Regions from separate parts of the Brachybacterium huguangmaarense genome, predicted to be linked through region 1. Evidence: predicted binding sites of a transcription regulator. Region 1 holds the regulator's gene; the other holds the start of a gene.

What was found. The regulator HspR, encoded in region 1, represses chaperone genes until heat shock. The targets are predictions, from matches to a motif close to AAGTTGAGTCNNNNNGACTCAACTT.
Region 2: a site for HspR is predicted at 1,283-1,307, ahead of BRM3_RS03690 (Hsp20/alpha crystallin family protein). Genes of this name have one in related genera too.

The regions. Positions count from the first base shown of each region.
Region 1 covers NZ_CP107020.1:3,075,728-3,091,376, reverse strand. Annotated here, with positions in the region: gene BRM3_RS14240 (ABC transporter permease) at 1-593, opposite strand, end outside; gene BRM3_RS14235 (ABC transporter ATP-binding protein) at 590-1,426, opposite strand; gene BRM3_RS14230 (phosphotransferase-like protein) at 2,179-2,718, opposite strand; gene BRM3_RS14225 (GNAT family N-acetyltransferase) at 2,922-3,320, opposite strand; gene dnaK (molecular chaperone DnaK) at 3,842-5,707, shown strand; gene BRM3_RS14215 (nucleotide exchange factor GrpE) at 5,704-6,384, shown strand; gene BRM3_RS14210 (DnaJ C-terminal domain-containing protein) at 6,572-7,603, shown strand; gene BRM3_RS14205 (heat shock protein transcriptional repressor HspR) at 7,664-8,104, shown strand; gene BRM3_RS14200 (glycosyltransferase family 4 protein) at 8,151-9,314, opposite strand; gene BRM3_RS14195 (glycosyltransferase family 4 protein) at 9,338-10,606, opposite strand; gene BRM3_RS14190 (YbhB/YbcL family Raf kinase inhibitor-like protein) at 10,716-11,204, opposite strand; gene BRM3_RS14185 (carboxylate--amine ligase) at 11,312-12,637, shown strand; gene BRM3_RS14180 (cysteate racemase) at 12,634-13,416, shown strand; gene BRM3_RS14175 (carboxylate--amine ligase) at 13,433-14,698, opposite strand; gene BRM3_RS14170 (glycoside hydrolase family 13 protein) at 14,735-15,649, opposite strand, start outside.
Region 2 covers NZ_CP107020.1:858,615-874,263, forward strand. Annotated here, with positions in the region: gene BRM3_RS03680 (GNAT family N-acetyltransferase) at 1-21, opposite strand, end outside; gene BRM3_RS03685 (pyroglutamyl-peptidase I family protein) at 54-680, shown strand; gene BRM3_RS03690 (Hsp20/alpha crystallin family protein) at 718-1,179, opposite strand; gene BRM3_RS03695 (mismatch-specific DNA-glycosylase) at 1,355-1,990, opposite strand; gene BRM3_RS03700 (rhomboid family intramembrane serine protease) at 2,574-3,710, opposite strand; gene BRM3_RS03705 (peptidylprolyl isomerase) at 3,805-4,341, opposite strand; gene BRM3_RS03710 (hypothetical protein) at 4,550-5,470, shown strand; gene gluQRS (tRNA glutamyl-Q(34) synthetase GluQRS) at 5,661-6,578, shown strand; gene BRM3_RS03720 (TerC family protein) at 6,624-7,613, opposite strand; gene BRM3_RS03725 (class I SAM-dependent methyltransferase) at 7,813-8,553, opposite strand; gene BRM3_RS03730 (metal-dependent transcriptional regulator) at 8,565-9,332, opposite strand; gene BRM3_RS03735 (Nramp family divalent metal transporter) at 9,378-10,757, opposite strand; gene BRM3_RS03740 (alpha-amylase family protein) at 11,022-13,004, shown strand; gene BRM3_RS03745 (VOC family protein) at 13,113-13,496, shown strand; gene BRM3_RS03750 (glycoside hydrolase family 31 protein) at 13,558-15,649, opposite strand, start outside.

The DNA of each region.
Region 1 (15,649 bases):
AGCAACCGCTGAGCGAGGTTCATGATGCCCTGCACTCCGTCGACGTCCTCGAACCAGAAGGCCAGGCAGCCGATGAGCACGTCGAGCACGAAGGCCAGGACGGCGGCGCAGCCCAGGGCGGCCAGCGCCGCCAGCCAGACCGAGGGGTCCAGGGGCAGCTGCACCTGGTCGCGGAACAGCGCTCCGAGCGCTGCGACCATCGGCAGCAGGACGGCGATCTTCACCGTCTTCTCCGCCAGATTGTTGGACACGAGGTGGGCCAGGGCCGGGCATGGACGCACCAGCCAGATCGAGAGCCCGCCGGTGCGGATGTCCTCGGCGAGGAACGAGGCCGTCCAGCTCGAGGTGACCATCGAGACCACCGCGACCAGGACGAACCAGGTGACGAGACGGTCCGCCGGTATCGGGGGCGTCGCACCCCTTGCGATCGCGCCCGTCCAGACCAGGAGCGAGACGACGGGAGGGGTGATCGCGCCCAGCTGGAGAAGCAGCACCCAGGCCCGGTTCGTGAGCGTCACGGTGAGGTCCCGTCCGAACAGGGCCAGTCCGGTCGTGAGAAGCGTGCCACCGGGAGGAATAATCGCGGGGCTCATCGTCGCTCCCGTCCCGGGCGCGACTGCTGGGTGTACGCCTGGGCCATGATCGTGTCCAGGTCGACCTCCTGCACCGTGAGGTCCCGAAGACCTCCGAGGGCGAGGACCGAGGCCACGGCACCTTCCAGCTCCTCCTCCGACGCCTCGATGCTCACGACCCCGTGGTCACGCAGGACTGCTCCCGGTGGAAGGTTCTCCGGCGGCACCGGCCGGTCGAGGACGGTGCGGATCTGGCGGCGGGGCGCGATCCGGGCACGGAGACCGGAGAGGTCACCGTCGAACGTCAGCTGCCCGCCCGCCACCAGCAGGATCCGACGGCACAGCGCCTCGACATCGTCCATGTCGTGGCTGGTGACCACGATCGTGGTGCCCAGAGCCTCATTGGTGCGGGTGAGCATCGACCGCAGTGCCTGCTTCGCGGTGACGTCGAGGCCGATCGTCGGTTCGTCGGCGAACAGCAGGCGCGGGGAGTGCAGCAGGGAGAGCGCGAGCTCGCATCGCATGCGCTCCCCGAGGCTCAGGCGTCGCACCGGGACGTCGATGATCTCGTGCAAGCTCAGGATCTCGGTGAGCTCGCCGACTCGATGGCGGTATGTCGGCCCGTCCAGGCCGTACATCGCCTTGTGCACGAGCATCGAGTCGATCGTGGGCACGTCCCACCACAGCATCGACTTCTGGCCGAACACGACGGCGATCGTCTTCAGGAATTCCGCGCGGCGACGCGCGGGTTCGTGCCCGAGCACGTTCACCGTGCCCGTGGTGGGGCGGATGAGACCGCAGCACAGCTTGACCAGGGTGGTCTTGCCGGCCCCGTTGGGGCCGAGCAGGCCCACGACCTCACCCGGGGCGACCTCGAGATCGAGGGGGCCAGTGCCAGGCGATCCTCGGCGCGACGACCTAGGAAGGCATGCAGTGCCCCGCGGATCCCGGGATCCTGGTGGTGACGACGATAGGACTTGGACAGGGAGACCGCCCGGATGACGGGCTCGGACGGTGAGAGGTGACGTGCAGAGGACATGAAGCGCCTTGGATCTCTGAGCGCGCGGCGATGCCGCGATGACCGGGAGAGATGCCGACATTGCCGTCGGCCGGCGCATCATCCGATCCCGTGCACGTCTCCGTGGGCAGGGGATGGGACGGGGTGGACCTCGCGGCCCGCGTGCCCCCGTCATGAGATGCACGAGGTCGATGGTATTCGAGCGATGGCCAGCTGTGCCACCGGCAGGTTGCCCAGATGACATCGACGCTGATGTGCGGTCTCTTGTCCTCGGGAAAGAGCACCGTGGCGGGCGCGTCTGGCCGAGAGCCTGCCCGCGCGATGAGGCCCTTTGAGTCCGCTCGCGGACCCCTCTGCCCACGCGACGGTCCGCAGCGGGGCACAGAGGAACTGGGGAGCACAGACGCCGCGCAGGTGGTGCAGATTTCGTGGGAGTCGTCGGGGTGCAGCTCTGTGACCTGTGGTGCGACACTCGGGTGCGGCGCTCAGGTTCGCGCGACGTCGTCACGATCCTCAGGAGCGCCGCCGAGGCGACCGCGATGGCTCGTCTGTCGGCACGACACTGCGAACGAGGCTGCTGGGGCCGGCTCAGCCGCGCAGCTGTGGCGCGAACGTCTCGAAGACGAGCGCGGCGACCTCGGCAGGTGTTCTGTGGTCCGTGTCGACGACGAGGTCGTACGACGAGAGCCGGTGGAGCTCTCGCGCCAGACGTTCGTGATCGTCGAGGTGCCACGTCAGAGCGCGGTGTTGGCTCTCTGTGTACCGGGTCCGCAATCGGCGTTCTGCCACCTCCGACGATGCGGTGAGGTGCACGACTCGAAGAGGGAGCTCGAAACACCGTGTGTAGCGCTCACGGTCCGCGTGGCTCGCGATCACGCCTGCGACGATCGGCGTCCGCGGACCTGTCCGGCGGTAATTCCTCCACACGGCACGAATGTTGTCGGCCTCGGTCAGGACGTTCCGAGGGTCCCCGGACCCCGGAGGCCATGAGCGGTGGAACCAGTCGACGTCGAAGAGGCTGAACGGCAGCTCGGCCTCGGCGAAGAGGTCCGTGAGGTGATCGAGCGTCGAGGACTTGCCCACTCCGTACGAGCCGTTGAGGAAGATTCCGAACTCACGTCGTGGCATGACGAGGAGCCTAACCAGATCCCTGGGCCGGCACGTTCTGGACGACGACGCGACGTGCGGCGCGGTGCTCCTCTCTCGGGCGCGCGGGGAGCCGTGGGATCAGAAGTGGAGGTTCCCGCGAGATCTGTCAGAAGCACAGCTCTGTCACCTGTGGTGCGTGACCTGGGCACGGTGCCCGGACTCTCGCTGAGTTGTCCGATTCCTCAGCTTCGCCGACTCATTCGAATGCCTCGGCCCATCGGGGTGAAACCGGCCTTGAGGTAGGCGTCCCACGGTGCCCGGTAGTACGGCAGCGGCGCAGTGTTGATGAAAACGGAGTGGCCGCCATGATGCGCGACTCGACGGCATGCGTCCAGCGCGAGCGCTTGGGCCAGGCCCCGGTTCCTGTGTTCCGGGACGATGCCCAGCGGTTCGACCTCGGCCCACCCGTTGGCCGGATCCAACCACACCGTGCAACAGCCTGCCGGCGAGCCATCGGGTGCCTCGATGACCAGGTCCAGATCACGGATATAGAGCCGGTCGCTTCGCATCGACGCGAACGCGGCGGCGCCAAGGGTGCCGTTGTGCTCAGTCAGTCTCGGTTCTTCGGTTCGGCCGGCCACCCCCATGACTCTAGAGGCGCCGTCCATCGATGTCGGGCGGATCCCTGATGATCGGATCTCCACCTACCGCCTCTCACGTCGTCGCGACCTCGTCGCCGGCGACGGTGGTAGCACCGGAGGAGCACCTCGTGCCCGCCGACACGTCCATCGTGCCCGTCTGACGTCGGCGAGAGATGTGACTCGCACTGGCCAAGAACGTCAGAACTGGCCCAGTTGAGCGAGCAGCCGCAGCTGGGAATGTGACCCCCGTCACTCGTGCACCCATCCGGAATACTCCGCCCACCCCTGTAGTTGAGTCGTATGTACTCAAGTTTGATGCCGAGGGGTTTGACACCTCGACCCGCGAGGTATCTGCTTGAGCCGAAGCAGCTCACGTCTTGCCGCCGGCCCCGGCGGCCGGCGGAGTCGCACGGCGGGGACAGTCCCGTCGGGTGGGCATCGAGCCCGCCCGACCCGATCCCGCGCCGGGCGGCACCACCGACATCGTTCGCGGCGCATCCGCCGCAGAAAGGCAGGCACACATGTCCCGTGTCGTCGGAATCGACCTCGGCACCACCAACTCGTGCGTGGCCGTCCTCGAGGGTGGCCAGCCCACCGTCATCGCCAACGCGGAGGGCACCCGCACCACCCCGTCCGTCGTCGCCTTCTCCAAGCAGGGGGAGGTCCTCGTCGGCGAGGTCGCCAAGCGTCAGGCCGTCACCAACGTCGATCGCACCATCTCGTCCGTCAAGCGCCACATGGGCACCGACTGGACCAAGGAGATCGACGACAAGAAGTACACCCCCCAGGAGATCTCCGCTCGCATCCTGGGCAAGCTCAAGCGCGACGCCGAGGCGTACCTCGGCGAGCCCGTTACCGATGCGGTCATCACCGTCCCCGCCTACTTCTCGGACTCCGAGCGTCAGGCGACCAAGGACGCGGGCCAGATCGCGGGCCTCAACGTCCTGCGCATCATCAACGAGCCCACCGCCGCGGCCCTCGCCTACGGCCTCGAGAAGGGCAAGGACGACGAGCAGATCCTGGTCTTCGACCTGGGCGGCGGCACCTTCGACGTGTCCCTGCTCGAGGTCTCCAAGGACGAGGACGGCTCGACCATCCAGGTCCAGGCGACCGCGGGCGACAACCGCCTCGGCGGCGACGACTGGGACCAGAAGATCGTCGACTGGCTGATCTCGCAGGTCAAGGCGAAGGACGGCGTGGACCTCTCCAAGGACCGCATCGCCCTGCAGCGCCTCAAGGAGGCCGCCGAGCAGGCCAAGAAGGAGCTGTCGTCGGCCACGTCGACCAACATCTCCCTCCAGTACCTGTCGATGACCGAGAACGGTCCGCTGCACCTCGACGAGAAGCTGACCCGCTCGCACTTCGAGGAGATGACCTCGGACCTGCTCGAGCGCACCAAGGCCCCCTTCCACCAGGTGATCAAGGACGCCGGGATCAAGGTCTCCGACATCGACCACGTGGTCCTCGTCGGCGGCTCGACCCGTATGCCCGCGGTCTCCGAGGAGGTCAAGGAGCTCACCGGCAAGGAGCCCAACAAGGGCGTCAACCCCGACGAGGTCGTCGCCATCGGCGCGGCCCTCCAGGCGGCGGTGATCCGTGGCGAGCGCAAGGACGTCCTGCTCATGGACGTCACCCCGCTCTCCCTCGGCATCGAGACCAAGGGCGGCGTGATGACCAAGCTCATCGAGCGCAACGCGGCCATCCCGACCAAGACCTCCGAGGTCTTCTCGACGGCCGAGGACAACCAGCCGTCGGTCGCCATCCAGGTCTTCCAGGGCGAGCGTCAGTTCACCCGTGACAACAAGCTGCTGGGCACCTTCGAGCTCTCGGGCATCGCCCCGGCTCCCCGTGGCATCCCGCAGATCGAGGTCACGTTCGACATCGACTCCAACGGCATCGTGCACGTCTCCGCCAAGGACCGCGGCACGGGCAACGAGCAGTCCATCCAGATCACCGGCGGGTCGGCCCTCTCCAAGGACGACATCGACCAGATGATCAAGGACGCCGAGGCCCACGCGGCCGAGGACCAGGAGCGCCGCGACCTGGCCGACGCCCGCAACACCCTCGAGCAGCTCGTCTACCAGGGCGAGAAGCTCCTGAAGGACAACGGCGACAAGGTGCCGGACGGCGACAAGACCGGCGCCGAGGACGCGATCAAGGCCGCCAAGGAGACCCTGGCGAACGAGGACGCGTCCAAGGACGAGCTCGAGTCCACGCGCGACGCCCTGAACGAGGCGCTGCAGAAGGTCGGCACCGCCATCTACTCCCAGCAGGGCGACGCCCAGGCGGCGCCGGGGGCCGACGGCGAGCAGGCCGGCACGACCGGCTCGTCCTCGGACGATGACGTGGTCGACGCCGAGATCGTGGACGACGAGGAGGACAAGTGACCGAGGACCAGAGCAGCCCCACCCCGGAGCAGGAGCCGCGCGACGGCTCCGGCGCCGGCCGGGACGAGCCGCGGTTCTCCTTCTCGGACAAGCGCCGGGTCGATCCGACGGACGGCAGCGTCCGTCCGTCGGACGCCCCGGCCCCCGGGTCCGAGCAGGAGCCCGAGGACCCGATCGACGCCGAGGCGGCGAAGCTCTTCGCCGATGCCGCCTCCGGCGACGGCGCCGAGGTCGTCTCGGAGCGGGTCGTCGAGCTCGAGGGCCAGGTGGCCGATCTCGAGGAGGAGCTCAAGCGCTCCCAGGCCGAGTACGTCAACTCCCGGCGCCGGATCGAGGCGAGCGCGGTCGTGTCGACCGAGGCCGCCGTCGGTCGCGTCCTGACCTCGCTGATCGGGGTCCTGGACGATCTCGAGCTCGCGCGTCAGCACGGAGACCTCGCCGAGGGCACCCCGTTCGCGTCGATCGCCGCGAAGCTCGAGGACGCCCTGGCCGCTCACGGCATGGAGCGCTTCGGCGCCCCGGGCGAGGTGTTCGACCCGACCATCCACGAGGCCCTCCTGCACGAGGACTCCGCGGACGTCGAGACCAACACCATCAAGACGGTCCTGCAGCCCGGCTACCGCATGAAGGACCGCGTGCTGCGGCCCGCCCGCGTGGCCACCTACGGCCCGCAGTGACCCCCTGCGGGGAGCTCGCCCCGGCGCGACGCCTCCCCTGAGCGACGACGGCGGATCGTTCGCGCAGTCCAGCTGCCGGACGGTCCGCCGTCGCGCTCCGCGGGCCTCGACCCGCATCGCCGCCTCCCCGGCGGCCCCACCGACATGATGACCACCACGACCACGCATCCGAAGGGAGGCGCCGACGATGTCCGGACAGGACTGGCTCGACAAGGACTTCTACGCGGTGCTCGGTGTCTCGAAGGACGCGAGCGCCCAGGAGATCAAGAAGGCGTACCGGAAGAAGGCCAAGCAGCTGCACCCGGACCGCCACCCCGGCGACAAGGACGCCGAGGACCGCTTCAAGGCGGTCGGCGAGGCCTACGGGGTGCTCAACGACCCCGAGCAGCGCCAGCAGTACGACGCGATCCGCGCGATGGGCTCCGGCGGCGCCCGCTTCTCCTCGGGCCCCGGCGGCGCAGCCGGCGCCGAGGGCTTCGAGGACATGTTCTCGGCCATGTTCGGCGGCGGCGGCCAGGGCGGTGCCCGGGTCCGCTTCGGCGGTCAGGGCGGTGCTCAGGGCAGCCCCAACATGGAGGACATCTTCTCCATGTTCGGCGGCGGGGGTCGGGGCGCCGGCAGCTTCGGCGGCGGAGGGTTCGGCGGTGCGGGCGGCGGCTACACCGCCCCCGCCAAGGGCCAGGACCTCTCGGCCCGGACCACCCTGAGCTTCCGCGAGGCGGCGCTCGGAACCGAGATCCGCCTCAGCGTCGGCGGCCGCTCGGTCACCACGCGCACGCCGGCCGGGGTGCGCGACGGCCAGAAGATCCGTCTGCGCGGCAAGGGCCAGCCGTCCGCGAACGGCGGCGAGGCGGGCGACCTGATCCTCACGATCTCCGTCACCCCCCACCCCGTTTTCTCGCTCGACGGCAACGACCTGCGGGTGACCGTCCCGGTGCGCTACGACGAGGCCGTGCTCGGCACGACCGTCGAGGTGCCCCGTCTCGACGGCGGCACGGTGCGCATGAAGGTGCCGGCCGGCACGCCGTCGGGCCGCACCCTGCGCGCCAAGGGCAAGGGGATCACGACCTCGAAGGGCACCGGCGACCTGCTGGCGACCCTCGAGGTGACGGTGCCCGCCCACCTCGACGATGCGACCCGCGCGGCCGTCGAGCAGCTGCGCGCGGCGCAGGAGGACGAGAACCCGCGGGCCTCGCTCGCCGCCGACGCGGCGAGGTGACCGGCGGACCACGGGAGCCGTGACCACGCGGTTCCGCCCCCAGGAGGGAGGTGAGCGGTGATGACACCGACGCAGGGATTCGACGAGCACGCCCCCGTGTTCGTCATCTCCGTGGCGGCGGAGCTGTCGGGGATGCACCCGCAGACCCTCCGCCAGTACGACCGGCTCGGGCTCGTGACGCCGAGCCGCTCCGCGGGACGAGGCCGCCGCTACAGCGCGCGCGACGTCGCCAAGCTCCGTCAGGTGCAGCGTCTGTCGCAGGAGGAGGGCATCAACCTCGCCGGCATCAAGCGCATCCTCGAGCTCGAGGACCAGGTGCGCGCCATGCACGAGCAGCTCGGCGCCGTCCAGCGGGCCGTCGAGCAGCAGCTGAGCCCCGCCTCGGCGCGCCGTGTGTTCGCCGCCGACAGCGACGGGCAGGTGACCTCGCTGAGCCGCGGCCAGCGGCCCGAGCGTCAGCAGGCCGGCGCCCTCGTGCTGTGGCGGCCGCGCCGGTCCTGAGGCCGGGGCCCGCCGGGGCGGGCACCTGGCGGCCTCCCCGGTCGGGTCACCGGGGGCGGACGCCCTCGATCGCGTAGATCTCGCCGAGCCGCTCGGCGACGCGGTGCAGGTCGACCTCCTCGGCGGCGCGGCGCCCCGCCGCCGTCAGGTCGGGCAGGCGTCCGTCCAGCAGATCCCGCAGGCGCGTGACCATCTCCTCGACGACCTCCGCGCCGCGGCCGTGCACCATGTGGGTGACCTCGCCGTCGGGCAGCCAGTCGCGGTAGATGGGGATGTCACGCACCACGACGGGAGCGCAGCAGGCGAGCGCCTCGAGCAGCACGATCCCCTCCGTCTCCTCCTGGGTGAGGAAGCAGAAGGCGTCGGCGCCGCGGTAGGCGTCACGCAGCACGGAGGGGTGCACGTAGCCGGGGAAGAGGCAGTTGGCCGGGGCGCCCTCGATCGCGGCGGCCACGTCCCGCGTGATCATGCGGGCGTCGGTGTGCCCGTACCAGACGAACGTGACCTCGGGCAGCGCCCGCGCGACCTCCACCCAGTCCAGGATGCCCTTGCGCACCATCTGCAGCCCCACGCTCATCACCACGGGGGCCTCGGCCCCGAGGCCGAGCTGCTCGCGCAGGCGCGTGCGCGCTGACGCGTCCGGGGAGAAGAAGGCGGTGTCCACCCCGTTGGACAGCACGTGGATGTTGCGACGCAGCCCGTAGGCGGGCCGCACGATGAGCGAGCGCGCGTAGGCGGTGGGCGTCAGCACCGCGTCGCCGCTGCGGTAGATCCAGGCGATCCATCGACGGAACCACGGGGCGAGCACGTTGGACCCGGTGAAGGAGTCCCGGAAGTCCTCCTCGGTCGAGTGGGCCCAGACGAGGGCCGGCCGTCCCCGCAGCCGCGCCCAGCGCGCGAGCAGCGGCGTGTCGGGGAAGGGCGTGTTGAGATGCACGACGTCGAAGGGCCCGAGCGGATCGGTCACGACCGTGTGGCCGAGGGCCTCGACGGCAGTGCGCTGGTGGCGCATGGCCTCGCCGATGCCCGACTGGGTGGCCAGGCGCGCCAGGCCGCGGGGGATCAGGACCCTCAGGGGGCGGTCGGGCGCCTCAGCGGGAGGGGCGGCACGGCGCGGCAACCGGCCCAGGACGGCATCGAGCACGGCGGTCGCCCGGGCGCGGAGGCGATCCACTCCCGTGGCGGGGAGGCGGGTGCGGGTGAGGAGCATCGTCGCGGGACCGGTCGCAGGTCTCACGCGGCGGCGCGAGCCGGACGTCGCGCCGCGATCACGTCGCGGTAGACCTCGAGCGCCCCGCGCCCGAAGGCATCCGAGCCGCACGTCTCGTGGGCATGCGCCGCCGCGGACCGCGACATGCGGGCGCGATCGGCGTCGTGGTCGAGCAGGTCGGACAGCCGGTAGGCGAACTCGCCGGCCTCCTCGTACTGCCAGCCCGTGATGCCGTCGAGCACCACGCCCGCGAGCGAGGGGTCGCGCCGGCACAGCAGCGGCAGGCCGCACGCGAGGGCCTCGATGAAGGTCAGGCCCTGGGTCTCCGAGAGGGAGGCCGAGACGAACACGTCGCCCAGGCGGTAGTAGCGGGGGATCTGGGCGGGGTCGACGCAGCCGACGAAGCGCACGTCCTCGCCGATGCCCAGCTGCTCGGCGAGGCGCTCGGCGTCGGCGCGGATCGGGCCGTCGCCCACGAGCACGAGGGTGCAGTCGGTGCGGCGCGCCGCCGCGACGTTGCGCAGCACCTCCTCGATGTTCTTCTCCTTGGCCAGACGGCACACGGAGACGAGCACGCGGTGCGTCTCGGGGATGCGCAGCTCGCGCCGCAGGGCCTGCGCGTCCTCGCGCTCGGCGACGGTCCGGGCGGGCCGGAAGCGGCGCAGGTCGAGGCCGGTCGGGACCACGTGGATGGGGCGGCGCACGCCGTAGCCCGCGAGCAGCGCGCTCACCTTGGTGGTCGGCGCGATGACGGCGTCGGTGCCGGCCAGCAGCTTGCGGGAGAAGGCCGCGACGGCCTTCTTGCCCATCGTGCGGCTCGGCGAGTAGTAGTGCGTGTAGTCCTCGTAGATCGTGTGGTACGTGTGCACGATCGGCACCCCGAGGTCCCGGGAGAGCCGCTTGGCCCACAGATAGGTGGAGAACTCGCAGTTGGAGTGCACGATGTCGGGCCCCCACCGCAGGATCTCGCGGCGGATCGCGTCGCTGCTCAGGGCGCCGATGCGCGCCCGGTCGTAGAAGATCGAGGCGGAGACGGAGCCGAGGCGGTACACGCCGTCGGCGTGCGTCGAGCGCAGGCCCTCGGCCAGCGTCAGCACACGCACCTCGCAGCCCAGGAGCTCGAGCTCGCGCTTGAGCGTGGTCACGCTCGCGACGACGCCGTTGACGGTGGGCTCCCACCAGTCGGTCGTCAGCAGCACCTTGAGGGGGCGGGGATCGGCGGAGGAGGGGAGGACCGTGGCGGGTGCCGGCGAGAGCGTCCTCGCCGTCGTGCCCAGAGGAAGTGCGGTCATGCTTCGAGCGTAGGGGCCCGGCGCCGCCGCGTCCCTCCGGTGCGCCCCGGACATTTCACGGAGTGAGCCCCCTGTCGGATCAGCCCGCGACCTGATACAGGGGTCCGCCTCAGGCCTCCGGCGCCACCTGGTACGTGGCCGTGAACGAGGCCGAGTCGAGCTGCTGGCTGAAGATCGCGAAGCGCGCCTGGACGTGCGGCGCGTCCGGGTCGACGCCGAGGGAGGCCACGGGCAGGGCGTGCACCGTGAACATGTAGCGGTGCGGGGCGCCCGCCGGCGGGTTGGGGCCGTCGTAGCCGCGGCGGCCGAAGTCGTTGACGGCCTGTGCGATGTCCTCCGCGTCGCGCTCGACGCCGAGCGGCAGCGCGGTGGCGTCGGCCGGGATGTCCCAGGCCACCCAGTGCCAGAAGCCGGAGCCCGTGGGGGCGTCCGGGTCGTAGCACGTGACCGCGAAGCTGCGGGTCCCCTCGGGCGCGCCGCCCCAGGTCAGGTCCGGCGAGGTCGAGGAGCCGTCGAGCTCCGGGGCCAGCTGGGCGGCGGCGACGACCGAGCCGGAGGGGGTCGCGCTCGAGGACAGGGAGAACGTGTCGGTGGTCATGTCCACAGGGTAGGGAGGCGGCCGGGAGGTGTCGAGGGCGCCACAGCGGCCGTGACGGCGGCCGGGCGTCCCTCGGCGCGCAGGGCGCCGTCGATACACTGGCCGGCATGTCAGCTGCCGCCTCCGCGACCTCGCCCGCGCCCGCTCTCACGCCCGTCGTCGTCGGCGGCGACATCGGCGCCTACTCCCTCGCGCGGGCCTTCCACGAGGCCTACGGGATCCGGACGGTCATCGTCTCCCGCCTCGCCGGCTGGCACGTGACCGACAGCGCGATCACCGTGAACGTGCACTGCGACGACCCCTTCGACCACGAGGCGCTCGCGCCCGTGCTCGCGGACATCGCCGGGCGGATCGCGCACGGCCGCCTCATCCTGCTCGGCTCGGCCGACGCGACGGTCAAGCCCATCATCCGCGTGCGCGACGAGACCGACGTGCTCGACGACCGCTGGGTCGTGCCGTACGTCGATCTCGAGACCTTCCGCGCGGGCACCGAGAAGCAGAACTTCACGGCGCTGTGCGAGCGGCTCGGCGTGGACCATCCCGCGACCCGCATCGTCGACCTCGCCGACGACGTCGACCCGGCCCTCGAGGTCCCGTTCACCTTCCCGGTGATCGCCAAGCCCGCGGACGTCTCGGCGTGGAAGCAGATCTCGTTCCCGGGCAAGCAGAAGGTGCACACGGTCGCCTCCCCCGAGGAGCTGATCGCCCTGCTGCGCGCGATCCGCGGGTCCGGCTACCGCAGCAGCGTGATCGTCCAGGACCGCATCCCCGGCGACGACCAGAACATGCGCATCCTCACCTGCTACTGCGACGAGCAGTCCCGGGTGCGCTTCGCCTCGTGGGGACGCACCCTGCTCGAGGAGCACAGCCCCGGGGCGATCGGCAACCCCGCCGCGATCATCACGGGGACCGACCCTGCCATGGTCGATCAGGCGCAGCGGCTGTGCACCGAGCTGGGCTGGACCGGGTACGCCAACTTCGACCTCAAGTTCGACCCGCGCGACGGCCGCACCAAGTTCTTCGAGCTCAACCCCCGCCTGGGCCGCTCGAACTACTACGTCACCGCGGGAGGCCACAACCCCGTGACCTGGTACGTCGACGAGCACATCGGCGGGGGACTGCCGCCGGTGGCCGACGGCGAGCTGCCCGAGATCGTGCAGGACCAGCCCGAGGTGCTGTACACGGTGGTGCCCGTCGCCCTCGTCAAGCACTACACGACGCTGCCCGACGCGCGCGCCCAGCTGCGCCGGGTGCTCGCCGCGCGGCGCGTCGCCAACCCCCTCGTCTACCGCGGCGTGGAGCGCAGCCCGCGACGCTGGGCCCACATCGCGGCCGCGATGGCCAACTACGTGCGCAAGTTCCGTCGTCACTACCATCCCGAGCCCGTGGGCCCCGAGGACGTGGCGGCGCCGGTCGAGGACGCCCGCCCGTGAGCGCGGGCGGCGCCGAGGGCGCGCGCGTCGACGGCACCTGGAGGGCGCCCGTGGTCGGCGTGCTGGGAGGCCTCGGCCCCGCCGCCACCGCCGTGTTCCTGGACCTGCTGGTGCGGGCCACCGACGCCGCGAGCGACCAGGAGCACCTGGACCTGCTGGTGTCCCAGCACTCGACGACCCCCGACCGCACCGCGCACATCCTCGACGAGTCCGCCGCGGACCCCGGCCCCGTGCTCGCCCGCGACGCCGCGATGCTCGAGCGCGCGGGCGTGGGCCTGCTCGTCCTGCCGTGCAACACCGCCCACCACTTCGTGCGCCGGATCGAGGCGGTCACCTCGGTGCCGTTCGTGAGCATCGTCGACGCGACGGTCGAGGTCGCCGCGCAGAGCGTCGGCGCGGGGGGCACGGTGGCCGTGTTCGCGACCGAGGGCAACATCCACGCCCGCGTCTACCAGGACGCCCTCGAGGCGCGCGGGCTCCGCGCCCTCGTGCCGGACGGCGAGCTGCAGGCGCGGATCAACACGCTCATCTACGACCAGGTCAAGGCGAACCGGCCCGTGGACCGCGGCCTGTTCGAGCGCTGCGTCGCCGAGGCGGTCGCCCTCGGCGCCGGCACGGTCGTGCTCGGCTGCACCGAGCTGTCGGTCATCTACGACCAGCACGGCTTCCGCGCCGACGAGCGCCTGACCGACTCCCTCACCGAGCTCGCCCGGCAGACCGTGCTGCGCGCGCACAAGGAGCTCGCCCCGGCCTTCGCGAGGCAGACGCCCGCGCCGTGAGGCGGCGAGCCGCCCCTCAGAACCCGGTGTCGGTGGGGCGCGGGTAGTAGCGCAGGAACTTCCGGACGTGGTTGAGCGCGACCGTGGCGGCGTAGCCGCGGGCCCACAGCCCGTCGGCCGGGTAGGCCCACGGGTTCTCGACCCCGCGCCGCGCGACCCGGCGCACCCAGCGACGCATGCCGCGGTCGCGCACGTAGCGCAGCAGGAGCGGGGTGGGCACGAGCGAGTAGAGGATCTCGTCGACCTCGGTCACGGGCTCGATCTCACGATCCTCGATCGCGTCGGCCACGACGAAGCGGGAGATGTTCGCCCCGGCCGCGGTGACGTAGAAGTTGTTGCGGCCGATGCGGGGGTTGACCTCGAAGAACTTGAGGGACCCGTCGCGCGGGTCCTCCTTGACGTCGAAGTTCGCGAAACCGCGGTACCCGGTGGCCTCGAGCAGGCGCCGGGCCTGCTCGAGCGCCTCCGGGAGCGGGGTCGTGATCATCGCCGCGGGCCGCCCGAGGGCGTCGGGGGTGTGCTCGCCCAGCAGCACGCGAGCCGAGCACAGCAGCGTCACCCGGCCGTGGCGGTCGGTGTACGCCGTGATCGAGCACTCGGTCGTGTCGTCCCCGGGCACGAGCTCCTGGACCACCACGCGGCCCGTGTACCCCGCGCGTGCGATCGTGCGCAGCAGCTCGTCGAGCTCGGCGGCCGACTCGACGAACCACACCTTCTTCTTGCCCGCGAAGCGCACGTGCGCCATGTCGGCGGTGCGCGCCGCCTTGACCACGACGGGGAAGGGGATCCGGGTCGCGGGCGGCGTCCACGAGGTGCCGCGGGCGTCCGCGACGTCGACGATCTCCGTGACCGGGGTCGCGACGCCGTGCTCGGCGCACGCGAGCGCGAACTCGGCCTTGTCCGAGAGGCGCTCGAGGACGTCGGCGTCGAGGATCGGCATCACGTAGTGCGCGGCGAGGGGCTCGCGGTGGTCGCTCATCATCTGGATCACGGAGTCCGCGTTGGCCAGCAGGAGCTGGGGCCGCCGACCGCCGCGCTCCTCGGCCAGCGACACGAGGCGGGCGACCATGTCGTCCTCGTCGGCCCGCGCCCCCAGCTCGATCACGTTGCACGCGACCGAGCGCCGCATCGCCTCGACCGCGATCTTCGTGACGACGGTCGCGACCACCCCGTACTCCTCGTGGAAGGCACGGGCGAGCGTGTACACGCCCAGCCCCGACCCGGCGAGGACGAGATCGAAGTCGGGCGCGGCGGACGAGGACGATGCGGTGGCGTCGGGCATGGCCGTGATCCTAGCGGTGGGCGCGCCGCGAGCCGGTCAGGGCCGACGCAGCCACAGCGTCGCCTCGGCGGGGATCACATCGGAGGCTCCCGCCGCGGAGGCCACGAGGGGGACCGCGTCGGCGGGGTCCGCCACCTCGGCCAGGCTCACCTCGGCATCGGTCGTGTTGACGACGACGAGGACCCCGGCGTGCTCGAGGGCGAGCACGCCCGCCGGGACGTCCTCCACGAACCGCACGCCGTCGCCGTAGACGCCCAGATCCAGCTCGTGACGCAGGCGCAGGGCCGACCGGTACATCTCGAGGGTCGAGCCCTCGACGCCGTCCTGGAGATCGGCGGCGAGCTCGCCGAAGGCCGGCGGCTGCGGCAGCCAGGACGCACCGGTGGGGGAGAAGCCGTAGGCGGGGGCGTCGTGGACCCACGGCAGCGGCACCCGGCAGCCGTCGCGCCCGGGCACGCCGGCGCGCTTGTGGGAGGGATCCTCGCGCAGCTCGTCGGGGAGGTCCGCGACCTCGGGCAGGCCGAGCTCCTCGCCCTGGTAGAGGTAGGCGGAGCCGGGCAGGGCGAGCATCAGCAGGGTCGCGGCGCGGGCCCGCTGGAGCCCGAGCGCGGCGTCGGGCACCTCGTCGCGTGCGAGACCCTCGCCGAACACGTGGTCGGGCGCGAAGCCGTAGCGGCTCGCATGCCGGATCACGTCGTGGTTCGAGAGCACCCACGTCGTGGGCGAGTCGACGGCCTCGGCGATCGCGAGCGGCTTCTCGATGGCCGCGCGCATCGTCTCGACGCCCCAGCGGGCCTGGAGGAACCCGAAGTTAAACGACTGGTGCGCCTTGTCGTGGCCGATGTACAGCGGCAGACGCTGCTCGGGGATCCAGGCCTCGAGCACGAGCATGCGGTCGCCCTCGTACTCGTCCAGGATCGGACGCCACTCGCGGTACACGTCGATCACGCC
Region 2 (15,649 bases), 1.0 Mb from region 1:
ATACAGGGAGGCGGGGATCATCGGGACATCGTAGGGGCCGATAGGGTCGCCGCATGCCCTCCCTCCTGCTGTCCGGCTTCGAGCCCTTCGACGGCGCGACGATCAACGAGTCCTGGGAGGCCGTGCGCGTGGCCGAGCGGCAGCTGCGCGAGGAGCACCACGACGTCACGTCCGTGCTCCTGCCGGTCGTGTTCGGGCGGGCGGGGGATCTGCTGCTCGACGCCGTCCGGCGCGAACAGCCCGCCGTCGTGATCGCGACCGGCCTCGCCGCCGGACGCGAGGCGATCACGCCCGAGCGCGTCGCGATCAACGTCCGCGACGCCCGCATCCCGGACGCGGCCGACGCCTCGCCCGTCGACGAACCGTGCGTGCCCGTGCCCGAGGTCGGCTGGTTCTCGTCCCTGCCGATCAAGGCGATGGTGACGGCCGCGCATCTCGCGGGGGCGCCGGCGCGCGTCTCCCAGACCGCCGGGACCTACGTGTGCAACGACGTGTTCGCCCGGCTCATGCACCATCTGGCGACCGAGCCGGGCCTCGGCTCGATCCGAGGCGGCTTCGTGCACGTGCCGGCCGCCTCCGCGGTGCCGGTGGCGCTCAGCGGCCGGGCGCTCGCGCTCATGGCCGCGATCGCTCTCACCCGGCCCCAGGACGACACGACGACGGGCGGCGCGGAGCACTGACCTGCCGGTCGTGCCCGCACCGCCCGTCGGCGCAGGGTCAGGCCGTCTCGGACGCCCCGCCCGCGGTGTCGGAGCCGTCGGCCTGGATGGTGGTCGGCGTCGACGAGTGGGCCACCGCGATCTTGCGCGGCTTGGCCTCCTCGGCCATCGGGATCGTCAGGCGCAGCACGCCGTCGTCGTAGTCGGCCTGGATGCGGTCGAGGGCCACCCGCGTGCCCAGCGTGAGCTGGCGGGCGAACGTGCCCGACGGGCGCTCACGGGTCAGCCAGGTGCGTCCCTCGTCGCGCGAGGACGGCGTGCGCTCGGCCCGCACGGTCAGCGTGCGGTCCTCGACGTCGACGTCGATGGTCGTCGGATCGACGCCCGGCAGATCGATCTCGGCGACGAACGTGTCCCCGTCGCGGGACAGGTCCATCGGCATCGCGAGCGACGCGGGCATGCGGGCGATGCCGCCCAGGAAACGCTCGGCGTCGTGGAACGGGTTCAGTGCGCGGTCCATGTGCAACTCCTTCGCTTCATCGATCCGGCACGATGCCGGAGGGGTGGGCGCGTCCTTCGCGCCATGCACCAGGAGCAACGGCGAGGGCCGGGGCCGTATTCCCATCTCGAGTCTCGACCGCTCAAGTCTGTGGGCGCGGCGTCGGGAGCGCCCGACGCCGCGGCTCCGCGGCCGGTCAGGCGCGCGGCGGGAAGGTCTCCATGCCCGCCGCGTCGGCCGCCTCCCGATAGTCGCGGGCGAGGGTCGGGATGGTCGCATGGGCGTTGAGCCCGCTCGGATTGGGCACGACGAACAGCGGGGTGGCCTCGAGGGCGGCGCGACCGCCGGGAGGGCCCTGCTCGGCGAGCTCGAGCGCGCTCGCCGGCCAGCTCTGCTGCCGGCCCTGGCGGGCCGAGCGCACGCCGAAGGCGGTCCGGTAAGCGGTGATCCCGGCGACCGCGACGGCACCGGGCCGCCGCTCCCGCACGGTGTCGACCAGGCGTCGCGCGCCGTCGCGCAGCTCGTCGTCCGTGAGCTCGTCGGCCCGGGCCGTCGCACGACGCGCGAGGTTGGTGATGCCCAGCCCGATCGCGCGCAGGTGGGCGAGGTCCTCCTCGCGGTAGCCCTCGGCGGGATCGACGAGCCAGTCGGTGATCCCGGCCGCGGCGAGCGCCGGGTAGAAGCGGTTCCCCGGGCGGGCGAAGTGGGCGCCCGTCGCACCGGTCCACAGCCCCGGGTTGATGCCCACGACGAGCAGTCGCAGCGGCTCGGGGAGGAGGTCGTCGATGACCGCGCCGCGGGCGGCCTGGAGGTCTGCAGGGGTGGGGCGCATGCCGTCCATTGTGCGCGGTGGCCGCACGCTCCCGGACGCCGCCGCTCCCCCGCCGGCCGTCCTCCCTGTCGTCCCGCCCACGGTGCACAACCGGGCCGCGGGCACCCCCACGGCCGGCGCGGCACGCCGCGGTGTGCAGAGACGGGGAGGTTATCCACAGGCTTGTCCACTCCTGTGCACGAATGACAGGCATGTGATTCCGCAGGTGGCACGGCTTCGTGCCCACCCTTGCGCCCCAGGGCCGTGGACGACGAGACGCGGTTGTCCACGACGCGTGCCGCGACACGCCGAGGCGACCTGCAAGAACGCGCATCACCGCAGGTCAGAGGGGTATTGGAGCGCAAGCAACACAGGCCCATACCACACCGGCTACGCCCTGACGGCCGCCGAAGGCCCGCGCGGACGCACCGGAACAGAGACGGACGAATCGCCCCTCTCGCGGGCCGCCGCGCCGGTGGGCGTCCCCTCCCGCTCCACACCGATCCTCGAGTTATCCACACGGATCGGCGGCCGTCCCCCGTCGGAGCAGAGTTATCCCCAGCCGTTTCCACAGCTGGGGATAATCACACCCGTGTCATTCCGGTCAGAGGACACCGAACACGCCGGGCGGGGCGATCGCGACCTTGACCACGATGAGCAGCAGGCACAGCAGCACGGCGCAGGCGATCACGCCCCCATGGATGAGCGCCGAGCGCCGCGCCAGCGCCGCCCGGTCCGACCCTGCGCTCGCGCGCGGACGGGTGGCGAACAGCAGCGCCGTCGTGGCGGTCCCGAGCACGAGACCGCCCAGGTGGCCCTGCCAGGAGATGTGCGGGTAGAGGAAGGTGATCACGAGGTTCAGGGCGATCAGCACGAGCACCTGGCCCGACTGCAGACCCATCCGTCGGTTCACGACGAACAGGCTGCCGAACAGCCCGAAGATCCCGCCCGAGGCCCCCACCGTGCCCCCGAACCATGCCGGGCTCATGGGGCTGGCCATGAGCAGCACCGCCACATGGCCGGCGATCACGGACACGAGGTACACGCTCGCGAAGCGCCAGCGGCCCATCGTGCGTTCGAGGTGGGGCCCGATGAACCACAGCGCCATCATGTTCAGCAGGATGTGCGGCACGCTGGCGTGCAGGAACCCGCTCGTGATGAAGGTCCAGGGCATCGCGAGGGCACGGAACGGCGCGAAGGTGAGCAGCTGGTCGACGACACCGCCGCCGAGCATCTGCCCGAGGTACAGGACGACGCACACCGCGATGATCGCGATCGTGACGACGGGCCGCTCCGTGGACGTGCGGCCGCCCATCGCCGTGCGCGGCGCCGACTGGCGCTGCTGGCGCTCGATGTCCCGGGCGCAGTCCACGCACAGGATCCCGACCGCGGCCGGGCGCTGGCACTCGGGGCAGGCGGGACGGTGGCAGCGCTGGCAGCGCACGTAGGCCACACGGTCGGGATGGCGCGGGCACACGGGCACGTCCTCGGGGCCCGAGGCGCCGTAGGCGCCGCTCTGGGCGCCGTAGCCGTCGTCCGCTCCCCCGGCGTCCTGCCCGCGGTCGCTCCCGACGGGGCGGGGGACCTGCCCGTACCGCTCCTCCGGTGCCTCGGAGCCGCCCTCGATCGCAGGACCTGTCGGATCGGCCGAGCCAGGGGGCTCGTCAGGGCCCGAGTAGCCGTAGGAGGGACGGGGTCGGGAGCAGTCGTCGGCGCCGTAGCCGTAGGAGGGGCGGCTCATGGCCGCCATTCCATCACGCAGCCCTGGGACGCAGATGGGGGCGCCGCCGGTGTCGGCGGCGCCCCCGGGTCGGGCTGCGCGGGAGGACGCGGTCTCAGTCCTCGATCTCGACGGACTCGATCACGACGTCGTCGACCGGACGGTCGCGCCGATCGGTCTCGACCGTGGCGATCGCGTCGACGACCTTCTTCGACTCCTCGTCGGCGACCTGCCCGAAGACGGTGTGCTTGCCGTGCAGGTACTGGGTGGGGGCGACGGTGATGAAGAACTGCGAGCCGTTGGTACCCGAGGGACGGCCGGTGATCGCGTTCATGCGCTTGCCGGCGTTCGCCATCGCGAGCATGTAGGGCTCGTTGAAGTTCTTCTCGGAGATCTCGTCGTCGAAGGTGTAGCCCGGGCCGCCCGTGCCGGTGCCCAGCGGGTCACCGCCCTGGATCATGAAGGAGTCGATCACACGGTGGAAGACCACGCCGTCGTAGAACGGACGGGAGACCTTCTGGCCGCTCTCGGGATCGGTGAACTCACGGGTGCCCCGGGCGAGGCCCACGAAGTTGTCGACGGTCTTGGGAGCGTTGGCCTCGAACAGCTCCAGACGGATGTCGCCGAGATTGGTGTGCAGAGTTGCGAACATGCGCCCATCCTCGCACAGCGCGCCCGCGCGGAGCCGCTCGGGCGCGGGCCGTGGGCGCCCCCGCGCCGGCTCTCGTTCCTGCACACCCGCTGGGACGACGTGTGCCCCATCACGCTATGGTGGAGCGGTACGAGGCGTCGCCCGCGGGACGACGCCCGATGGCTCGACATCGCCGTACCCGGCGATCCCGATCGAAAGGGGTTCCCCCATGGGGTGCAAGAAGAACAAGCGCGCCGCCAAGAAGGCCGCCCGCACGGCGAGCTCGCGGGTCGAGCACTTCGCCGACAAGGCGCAGAAGTCCGCCGAGGAGGGCCTGGCGAAGTTCAACGACACGGTCGTGCCGGCCGTGTCCGAGGGCGCGAAGGACGTGCGCAAGAAGACCTCGGAGCTCGTCGACCAGTACCTCCCCCAGGTGCAGGAAGCCGCGAAGGACCAGGGCGAGAAGATCGCCCAGTTCGCCGACTCGCTGAGCCCGCGCGCCGAGAAGCTCCGCCACGACCTCCAGGACGACTACCTGCCGCGTGCTCGCCGTACGGCCGGCGCGACCAACACCGTGGTCGCCTCCGCCGTCACGGCCGCCGTGGACGCCGCCCGCAAGGAGCTCGATAAGGGCCAGGGCGAGATCAAGAAGGCCTACGCCCAGCCCACCCCGAAGCAGCGCAAGGGCCGTGCCGGCAAGGTGCTGCTCGTGCTCGCGCTGACCGCCGCCGGGGCGGCCGCCGGCTACGTCGTGTGGAAGCGCACCCGTCCGGTCGAGGACCCGTGGGCCCCGCCGGCCGACTTCGCGCGCGCCCACTACCCGGCGTCCGCCGCGACCGACACCGACTCCACCGAGGTCTCCGACACGGTGGGCGGCGCCGAGGCCGGTGACGTCGCGCAGTCCCTGCAGGGCGGCAAGAACGCCCCGAAGACCTCGAAGACCGAGGACCGCACGTCCGACACCGAGCCCCACGACGTCAAGTTCGACTCGGCGTCCGGCAAGGACGCCTCGGCCGGCACGCACCGCGGCGACGACCTGCCCGAGCAGGGCCGTGTCATCGACCCGGCGATCGACCCCGAGGACAACCCGGCGGATCCCAACCGGGCCGCCGAGGAGGGCAAGCGGGGCACCCACCGCGGCGACTCCTGAGCCCGGCTCCACAGCCTGTCCGCGAGCGGCCGTCCGACCCCACGTGGTCGGGCGGCCGCTCGCTCGTCGGTGGGGCTTCCTACACTGATCAGATGCTCCTCGCACCCCCGTCCGGCCGACGTCTCCCGACCGCTCGGTCCGTGCCGAGCGCGCTCACGGCACTCGGCCGTCCCGTGCGGACGTCCGCCTCGTGAGCGCCGGCACCGGCCGGGGGGCGGGACGCTACGCGCCGTCGCCGAGCGGCGACCTGCACCTGGGCAACCTGCGCACCGCGATCCTGGCGTGGGTGCTCGCCCGCCGCAGCGATCGCGCCTTCCACCTGCGCGTCGAGGACCTGGACCGGGTGCGGCCCGGCGCCGAGGAGCGCCAGCTCGCGGATCTCGCCGCGATCGGCCTCGACTGGGACGGCCCGGTCGTGCGGCAGTCCGAGCGCGACGACGTCTACGGACGGGCTCTCGAGCAGCTCTCCGCGCAGGGACGGGTCTATGAGTGCTACTGCACGCGCCGGGAGATCCTCGAGGCGCCGAGCGCCCCGCACACGCCGCCGGGCGCCTACCCGGGGACCTGCCGCGACCTGACGCCCGCCGAGCGCGAGCGGGGTCGAGCACGCATGCACGAGCTGCGGCGCGAGCCGGCCCTGCGCCTGCGCGCCGAGGTCGCGACGTGGAGGGTGCACGACTTGTTCGCGGGCGAGGTCACGGGCGGCGTCGACGACGTCGTGCTGCGTCGCGGCGACGGCGTCGTCGCGTACAACCTCGCGGTTGTCGTGGACGACGCGGCGACCGGGATAGACCAGGTGACGCGCGCCGACGACCTGCTGGCATCGGCCCCCCGCCAGGCCTATCTCGCCCACCTGCTCGGGGCCTCGGCCCCGGAGTACGCGCACGTGCCGCTCGCGGTGTCGCCGAGCGGGGCACGGCTGGCCAAGCGCGACGGGGCCGTCACGCTGCGCGATCGCCTCGAGCGCGGGGAGAGCGCCGGCGACGTCGTGGAGCGCATCGGGGCCTCGCTCGGACTGACGGGCTGCCACGCGGCGTCCGACGTGCTCGCGCGCTGGGACCCCGCGACCCTTCCCCGCGAGCCTTGGGTCGTGGACCTCCCCGCCTGACGCCTGCCGTACCGGCCGGCCGGCCGGTACGGCGAGGGTGGCGGCTCAGGCCTCCACGTGCTCCTGCTCGTCCGCGCCGCCCTCGGTCTGCGAGCTCGCGCCGCCCTTGGGGCCCCAGATGAGGGAGGCGATCGTCGCGACCGCCATCGCCAGGATGATGAAGCCGAGCGAGACGACGGTGTTGATCTCCGGCACGTGATGCATGAACCGCCCGAATGCGCTGTCCTCGGGCCACAGCGGCGACTCGTGGATCGCGTGGAAGATGAGCTTGACACCGATGAAGGCGAGGATCGCCGCGATGCCGTAGTGCAGGTACACGAGGCGTTCGACGAGACCGCCCAGCAGGAAGTACAGCTGACGCAGGCCCATCAGGGCGAACAGGTTGGCGGTGAACACGATGAACGCGCTCTGGGTGATGCCGAAGATCGCCGGGATCGAGTCGAGGGCGAACATGACGTCGGTCAGGCCGATGGTCACGAACACGAGCAGCATCGGCGTGAAGACCTTCTTGCCGTCGATGCGCGTGCGCAGCTTGTTGCCGTCGAACTCCTCGGTCACCGGGATGACCTTGCGCAGCCAGCGCTGGATGAAGGTCTCGCTGTCGTCCTCGTCGTCCTCGCCGCGAGCCTGGTTCCAGGCGGTGTAGAGCAGGAACAGGCCGAAGAAGTAGAAGATCCAGGAGAACTGCTCGATCGCGACGGCGCCGACCCCGATGAAGATCGCGCGCGCGACGAGCGCGATGATGATGCCGACCATGAGCACTTCCTGCTGGTACTTCCGGGGCACGCCGAAGCGGCCCATGATCAGCAGGAACACGAAGAGGTTGTCGACCGACAGCGAGTACTCCGTCAGCCAGCCGGCGACGAACTCGACGGCGGGCTGGTGGCCGCCGAGGTACCAGATGGCGATGGCGAAGACGAGCGCGAGGCCGACGTAGAAGCCGATCCACGCCGTGCACTCCTTGATCGACGGCACGTGCGGTCGCTTGAGGACGAGCAGCAGGTCGACCAGCAGGATGACGACCAGGATCGACATCGAGGCGATCTCAAAGGGAAGGGACAGTTCACCCAATGCGGTGGCCTCTCGGTCTGGGAGGTGGGGTTCGCCGGGCCCCGGAGATGGGGATGCACGGGGCCGGAGGATGCGTCCAGGGTAGCGGGCCGTGCTCCGGAGGACCTGAGACCGTGCCGTCGCGCACATCTCGGGGATGCGTGCGGCGGGGTGCGCAGAGCCGTCAGGCGGCGCGACGGAGCAGCAGCACGCCGTCCTCGATCTCCGCGGGCCGGCCGTCGGGATCCACGACCTGTCGACGCCGGGTCTCGGCGAGCTCGGTGCGCCACCTGACGGGGTCGAGGGCCAGCGCGGCGAGCTCCCCGGCGGGGTCGAGCAGCTCCGCGTGGCCGTGGCGGTCGTGCTCCGGCGCCCAGGGCGGCGGCGCCGCGTGGGAGACGATCAGCAGACGGCCGCCCGGGGCGAGCGTGGCCGCCGCGCGGCACAGGATCGCCGTGCGGGCCAGCTCCACGGTGGAGTGGAAGAAGCTCGCCGTGACGAGGTCGAAGGGGCCCGCGAGCAGCCCGCCCGACGGGTCGTCGGCATCGTCCGCGGCGGCGGCCCAGGCCGAGAGGTCCGCGGCCACGAAGCGGATGCGCTCGTCGGGCAGCCCCGCCTCGAGCGCGGCGAGGCGGGCGCGCTCGGTCGCGGTCGTGGAGATGTCGACGCCGATCGTGTCCCAGCCGTGCTCGGCCAGCCAGATCGCGTCGGCACCCTCGCCGCAGCCGAGGTCGAGGGCTCGGCCCGGTGCGGCGCTCCGCTGCGGCAGCCTCCCGACCACGGCCGCGGTGGTCGCGTTGACCGTGCCGGACCACACGTGCTCGGTGCCGTACCGGTCCTCCCAGTACTGGGCGGCGGTGCGGGTGTCGGGGGTGGCCGGTCGCGCGGCGGTGCCGTGCTCGTCCGGCGAGGCAGAGTGCTCCATGCCGGCCGAGCCTAGTCGCGCGGGGCGGGGCGGTCGGGGCGCGACGGGCCTCGGGCCTCGCCGCCGACCGGGATGACGCGGACCGCCGCGGCCACCTCGGCGGGAACGGGCACGAGGTCCGATTCCGCGCGAGGGCGGACCGCGAGCGCGGCCGGGCCTGCGGTCCCACCCGCGGCGCCGTCGGCGGAGGGATCGGCGGCCGGCATCGGCTCGACGTGCACGGTGCCGCCCGGCACGAGGCCGAGGTCGTGCGCGGACCCCAGCACGGCGGGCTCGGCGTCCGAGACCCGCACCACGCGGAGGTCGCCGGGAGGCGTGACCTCGGCCAGGAGCAGCGCACCGGGGGGCAGCGAGGTGCGGCCGCTCGCGGAGGGGATCGGGTCGCCGTGGGGATCCGACGCGGGATGTCCGAGGGCGGCGTCGATGCGGTCGATGAGCTCGGGCGAGGCGGCGTGCTCGAGCCGCTCCGCCTCGTCGTGCACCTCGTCCCACGCGTAGCCGAGCGCCTCGACGAGGTAGGTCTCGAGAAGACGATGACGGCGGACCATCGCGACCGCGCAGGCGGTGCCGTCGGCCGTCAGGCGCACCGGCCGATAGGGCGTGTACTCGAGCAGCCCCTGCCCGGCGAGGCGCCGCACGGTCTCGGTGACGTTCGCGGCGCTCGTGCCGAAGCGCGTGGCGAGCTCCCCCGTCGTGATCGGCGCCGCGCCCCACTCGGTCCTGCTCCAGATCACCTTGAGGTAGTCCTGGGCCACGGGGGTGAGGTCGTCGAGGTCCACGGCTCGGATGCTACCCGCCGCCCCGCTCCGCACGGAGGTGCCGCCTCACCCCAGGCCGAGGGCCGTGAGCACCACGAGGGCGACGTTGAGGGCGATGATCGCGAGGGCCACCATCGCCGCCGCGAGGCGCATCGGCCGGCCGTTGGCGAAGTCGCCCATGAGGGCGCGGCGGCTGGTGAGGACCACGAGCGGCACGAGCGCGAAGGGGATGCCGATGCTCAGCATGACCTGGCTGAGCACGAGGGTCCACGTGGGCTCGGCGCCGATCGCGAGCAGGGCGAGGGCGGGCACGAGCGTCACGGCACGGCGGATCAGGAGGGGCACGCGGACGTGCAGCAGTCCCTCCATGATCTGCGCCCCGGCGTACGCCCCGACCGAGGTGGAGGCGAGACCCGAGGCGAGCAGGCCGACGCCGAAGAGGGTCGCGATGACGGGCCCGGAGGCCTGCGCGATCGCATGGTGCGCGCCCTCGATGGTGTCCGTGCCGGGCACGCCGGGGAGCGCCTCCGCTGCCAGGACGAGCATCGCGATGTTGACCGAGCCCGCCACGAGCAGGGACAGCACCACGTCCCAGCGGGTGGCGCGCAGCAGGCGCCGGATCCTCGCGGGAGAGCCGCCCCCGCCGTGCCGGTCCCGCACGAGCCCCGAGTGCAGGTAGATCGCGTGGGGCATGACGGTCGCGCCGAGCATGCTCGCGGCCAGGACCACGGTGTCGGGGCCGTGGAAGCGCGGAAGCAGACCCTCGGCCAGGGCGCCGGGATCGGGCGGGTCGAGCACGAGCCCCGACAGGAAGCCGACGGTGATGAGGGCGAGGAACGCGATGACGACGTGCTCGAAGGCGCGCTGACCGCGACGGCTCTGCACGGCGAGGAGCAGCATCGAGACGACGCCGACGAGGACGCCGCCCGGCACGAGCGGCACCCCGAACAGGATCTGCAGGGCGATCGCGCCACCGATCACCTCGGCGACGTCGGTCGCGGCGGCGACGAGCTCCGCCTGGGCCCAGTAGACCAGCCGGGCGCGGCGGCCGAGCCGCTCGCCGAGCACCTCGGCGAGGCTGCGTCCGGTCACGGCGCCGAGCTTCGCCGAGAGGTACTGGACGAGCACGGCCATCGCGTTGGCCACGACGAGCACCCACAGCAGCAGGTAGCCGTACCGGGCTCCCGCGCTCATGTTGGCGGCGATGTTGCCGGGGTCCACGTAGGCGATGGCGGCGACGAAGGCGGGCCCCAGCAGGCGCACGACCGAGCCGCGGCGTCCGCGCGGACCAGGGCCCGTGGTGGTGCCCGGGGCGCGGTCGGGCTCGCGTGAGGCCGGAGCGGGCGCGGCGGTCGAAGCGGGCGTGGAGGCAGCGCCGGTCGAAGCGGGCGTGGAGGCCACGGCCGCGGGGCAGGGCGCGTCCGTCGTGCTGCTCAGGTCGTCCATCGCTCTCGCCTCCTCGTCGTCCACACGTTTTAACCTACCCTAACTTTTCCCCGGCGGGAGATCTGAGACGGTGGGAGCTGCACAGATGTGACGCTCAGAGCCGCAGCCCCTCGAATCCGGAGGGCTGCGGCTCCGAGCGTCACATCTGTGCGCCTCACCGCGACCCGGACAGCGCGCCGGCCCTCGGCGGCACCTCCCACGCGCCCACCGGTCCCCGCCCGGAACGACGGCTCCCGCTCTCCCGCAGGCCCCTAGGATCAGGCCATGAGCCCGACCCACGCACGCTCCGTCGAGTCCGACCGTCCCGATCCGCATCTCGCGCGGTCCTTCGACCTGCGGGTCGCGCGCTACGGCGCCGACCTGCGACGGGGGCTGCACGCCTGCTACGGCGAGCGCGCCGACGAGACCTTCGAGCGTGTGCTGCAGATCCTGGCCGCGGCGATGGCGGAGCGCTCGGAGGACCTGCGCGGCCTGGACGAGGAGCGCCTGCTGGCTCCCGACTGGCTGCAGGACCCGCGCATGCTCGCCTACGTGGCCTATGCGGATCGCTTCGCCGGCACCCTGCGCGGCGTCGAGCAGCACCTCGACCACCTCGAGTCCCTCGCGGTCACCCACCTCCACCTCATGCCCCTGCTGGATCCCCGCCCCGGGGACAGCGACGGCGGCTACGCCGTGCGGGACTTCCGGAGGGTGCGCGAGGACCTCGGCACCATGGACGACCTGGCGGCGCTCGCCACGTCCCTGCACGACCGCGGCATGAGCCTCGAGCTCGACCTCGTGCTCAACCACGTCGCCCAGGAGCACGACTGGGCGCGCCGCGCCCGCGCCGGCGAGGAGCGCTACCGCGACTACTTCCTGACCTACCCCGACCGCACCGAGCCGGACCGATGGGAGCAGACGCTGCCCGAGGTGTTCCCCGACTTCGCCCCCGGCAACTTCACGTTCGACGAGGAGCTCGGACGCTGGGTGTGGACCACCTTCAACGCCTTCCAGTGGGACCTCAACTGGGCGAACCCCGATGTGTTCTGCGAGTTCGTCGAGATCATCTGCTTCCTCGCGAACCAGGGCGTCGACGTCCTGCGGCTCGACGCGATCGCGTTCACGTGGAAGCGCCTGGGCACCACGTGCCAGAACCTGCCCGAGGTCCACCACCTCACGCGGGCCCTGCGCGCCGCCGCCCGGATCGCCGCCCCTGCTGTCGCCTTCAAGGCCGAGGCGATCGTCGGGCCGCAGGACCTCATCGGCTACCTGGGCCTCGGCGAGCACGCGGGCAAGGTCTCGGACATGGCCTACCACAACAGCTACATGGTCCAGCTGTGGTCGGCCCTCGCCTCGCGCAGCACGCGGCTGCTCGAGGTTGCCCTCGGCAAGTTCCCGCCCAAGCCGTCGTCGACCACCTGGGCCACGTACGTGCGCTGCCACGACGACATCGGCTGGGCCGTGACCGACGAGGACGCCGCCGACGCGGGCCTCAGCGGCCACGCCCACCGGGCGTTCCTCTCGGAGTTCTACTCGGGGGCTTTCCCGGGCTCGTTCGCCCAGGGCCTCGTGTTCCAGCACAACCCCGCGACCGGCGACAAGCGCATCAGCGGCACCCTCGCCTCCCTCGCGGGCCTCGAGCGCGCCCTCGGCGGTGGCACGGGGATCGCGGCCGCCGCGACCACGGACGCGGCCGACGGCGCCGACCCCGCGGCCGTGCACCTCGCGATCGACCGGATCCTGCTGCTGCACGCCGCGATGCTCGGCTTCGGCGGCCTGCCCCTGCTCTACATGGGCGACGAGGTCGCCCTGCTCAACGACGACCGCTTCGCCGAGGACCCCGATCACGCCGCCGACAACCGCTGGGCCCACCGCCCCGTGATGCCGTGGGACGCCGTCGCCGCCGCGGAGGACGACGCCCGCGGCGTCGCGGGGCCGACCACGCCCGCCGCCGTGGTGCTCACGGGGCTGCGCCATCTCATCGCGGTGCGCTCGTCGCTCCCCCAGCTGCACGCGAGCGTCGAGTCGACGATCGTGCCGAGCCCCGACCACCGCCTCCTGATCCTGCGGCGCGACCACCCGCTCGCCCCGCTGGTGGAGGTGTTCAACCTGTCGGAGTACCCCGTCGAGCTCGAGACCTCCGTGCTCACCCCGATCGTCGGGGACCATCCCCACGAGGCGATCGGCGGCCACGACTGGTCCCTCGAGGTCCCCCGCGTCACGGTGCGCCCCTACCAGGCGCTGTGGCTGGTCGGCGAGGAGCGCTGACCCGAAAGCACGGGCGTGCCGGGCGGGAGCGGCGCACACTGGGGAGGGACGGCGGCGCCGCTCCGCCCGCCGCGACAACCGGCACCGACCCGGGAAGGAAGGGCCGTCATGGTCTCCCGCACCGCCAACTTCTGCATCGACGCCCACGACCCCCACGCCCAGGTGGCCTGGTGGGCGCAGGTGCTCGACGACTTCACGCCCGATGAGGAGCAGTCCGAGGACGAGGCGGGCCTGACCGGTCCCGCCGGTCGCTGGATCGGCTTCCTGCGGGTTCCCGAGCCCAAGACCGTCAAGAACCGGATGCACATCTGCGTCCGTCCCGTGGACCGGAGTCGCGACGAGGAGGTCGAGCGGCTGCTCGGCCTCGGCGCCACGCTCGTGAACGACCTGAGGCGCGGGGACGAGGGGTGGGCCGTGCTCGCCGACCCCGAGGGCAACGAGTTCTGCGTGCTCACCCGTCGGGCCGACGAGGCCGGCGTGCTCCGGAGCTGACGGCGCCCGGCCCCGGAGGGCGGTCCGCGGTGCGGGCCGCCCTCCGGGCCGGCGGCCGAGGTCACTGGGCCGTGAGCACCTCCGCGACCGCGGCGATGAGCTCCTCGGAGGGCCGGTCGTAGTCCTCGGGCTTCTGCGTGAACGGCGAGGGCCCGGCGCCGAAGGACCCGATCGAGGAGAGCGCGCCGACGCCGTGCTCGGTCACCGCGTGCTGGATGCGCTCCTTGAGCAGATAGCCCACCTGGGCGCCGTTGAGCAGCTCCTCGAGGGCGGGCGCGACCTCGTTCGTGCCGGTCGAGGCGAATCCGGCCGAGCGCAGCTCGAGCACGCGGGCCCCGGTGTCGGCCACGGTGGTGGGCACGACCTCGACGAGCAGCGTGCCGCGCTCGGCCGGTCGCACGCTGACCTCGGCGCCGTCGGCCACCAGATCGCCGAAGGCCGCCGGGTCGAAGCCCAGCAGGCGCAGGCTCCAGCGGCGCGCACCGTCCTCGCCCACCGGCGAGCGCTCGGGCAGCTCGATGCGCAGGGCTCCGTCCGTCGCGTCGAGCACGATGCGGGTCGCGATCCAGTCCTCCGGCGCCGCGACCTCGCCCTCGGGCTCCTCGCACAGCGTGAAGTCCCCGTCGGCGCCCGCGCCCACCCACAGCTCGAGGGCGCGCGGGTTGCGCGAGGCGTCGAGGTCCTCGCCCTCGGCCACGAGCGGCACGATGCCGCCCGCGCGCACGAGCACGGGGATCGACGCGGCGTCGCGGAACATGCGCACGCTGCGACCGCCGGTGTACGCCCAGCCGGTGAACGCGTCCACCCAGCGGCCGGCGGGCAGGTGCACGTCCGCGCGACCACGCGCGACGTCGGCCGCGGCGGGGCGGACGATCGGGGCGACCAGGAGCTCGGAGCCGAACAGGTACTCGTCGCGCTGCGCGTAGGCGCCGGGCGACGTGTCCTCGAAGTAGACGGGCTCGACGAGCGAGCGGCCCTCGACGTGGGCGCGCCGGTTCATCGTGTGCAGGTAGGGCACGAGCCGGTGGCGCAGGCGCAGCTGCTCCCTCATGACGCCGCGCGCCGGCTCGGTGAAGCGCCACGGCTCCTTGCCGCCGAAGGGCGAGTTCGAGGAGTGCAGGCGCATGATCGGCGAGAACACCCCGAACTGCACCCAGCGCATGGCGAGCTCGTCGTCGCGCACGCCGCCCATGTGGCCGCCGATGTCGTGGCTCCACCAGCCGTAGCCGATGTTCGCGCCCGAGGCGGTGAAGCGCGGCTGGAAGGCCAGGGAGTCCCAGCTGATGATCGAGTCGCCCGAGAAGCCGACCGGGTAGCGGTGGCTGCCGGGGCCCGCGTACCGGGAGAAGGTCAGGCCGCGGTCGCCGTGCGCTGCGGCCTGGCGCTCGTTGTCGGTGAAGTGGGCGTGGTTGAGCACCCACAGCGGATCGACGCCCGGCACGTTGGAGGTGGGCCCGCTCTGCCAGTCGATCCACCAGAAGTCGGTGCCGAGCTCCTCGAGCCCGCGGTGCAGCACCTCCATGGAGGCTCGCATGAACTCGGGGTCCGTGGGATCGAAGACGACGGGCGTGCCGTCGGCCTCGCGTCCGAGTGCGCGGCACATGGCCTCGTAGGGCTCCTCGAAGGCCCGCACCCCATCGGCCGGGTGGTCGTTGAGGGTCACGTGCAGGCCGCGCTCGTGCAGCTCGCGCTGGAAGCGCGCGGGGTCGGGGAACAGCTCGCGGTTCCACGTGTAGCCGGTCCAGCCCGAGCCATGGGCCGGGTCGACGTCGTCGACGAGGTGCCAGTCCATGTCGATCACGGCCACCGAGAAGGGGATCCCGGCCTCGTCGAAGCGGTCGAGCAGCCCGAGGTAGGAGGCCTCGGAGTAGCGGTGGTAGCGGGACCACCAGTTGCCGAGCGCCCAGCGCGGCAGGAGCGGCTGCGCGCCCGAGATCGCGAAGTAGTCGCGCACGGCGGCGACGTGGTCGCGTCCGGCGGCGAACACGTACAGGTCGAGGGCGCCGTCCTCGGCGTCGCGCGCGACGAGCCGGCCGTCCTCGAAGACCATCGATCCGGAGTCGTCGATCACGGCGTAGCCGACGGCGCTGTTGACGCCGGGCTCGAGCGGGATCTCGCCGTCGGCGAGGTCGACCGTGCGCGCCGCCCCTCCC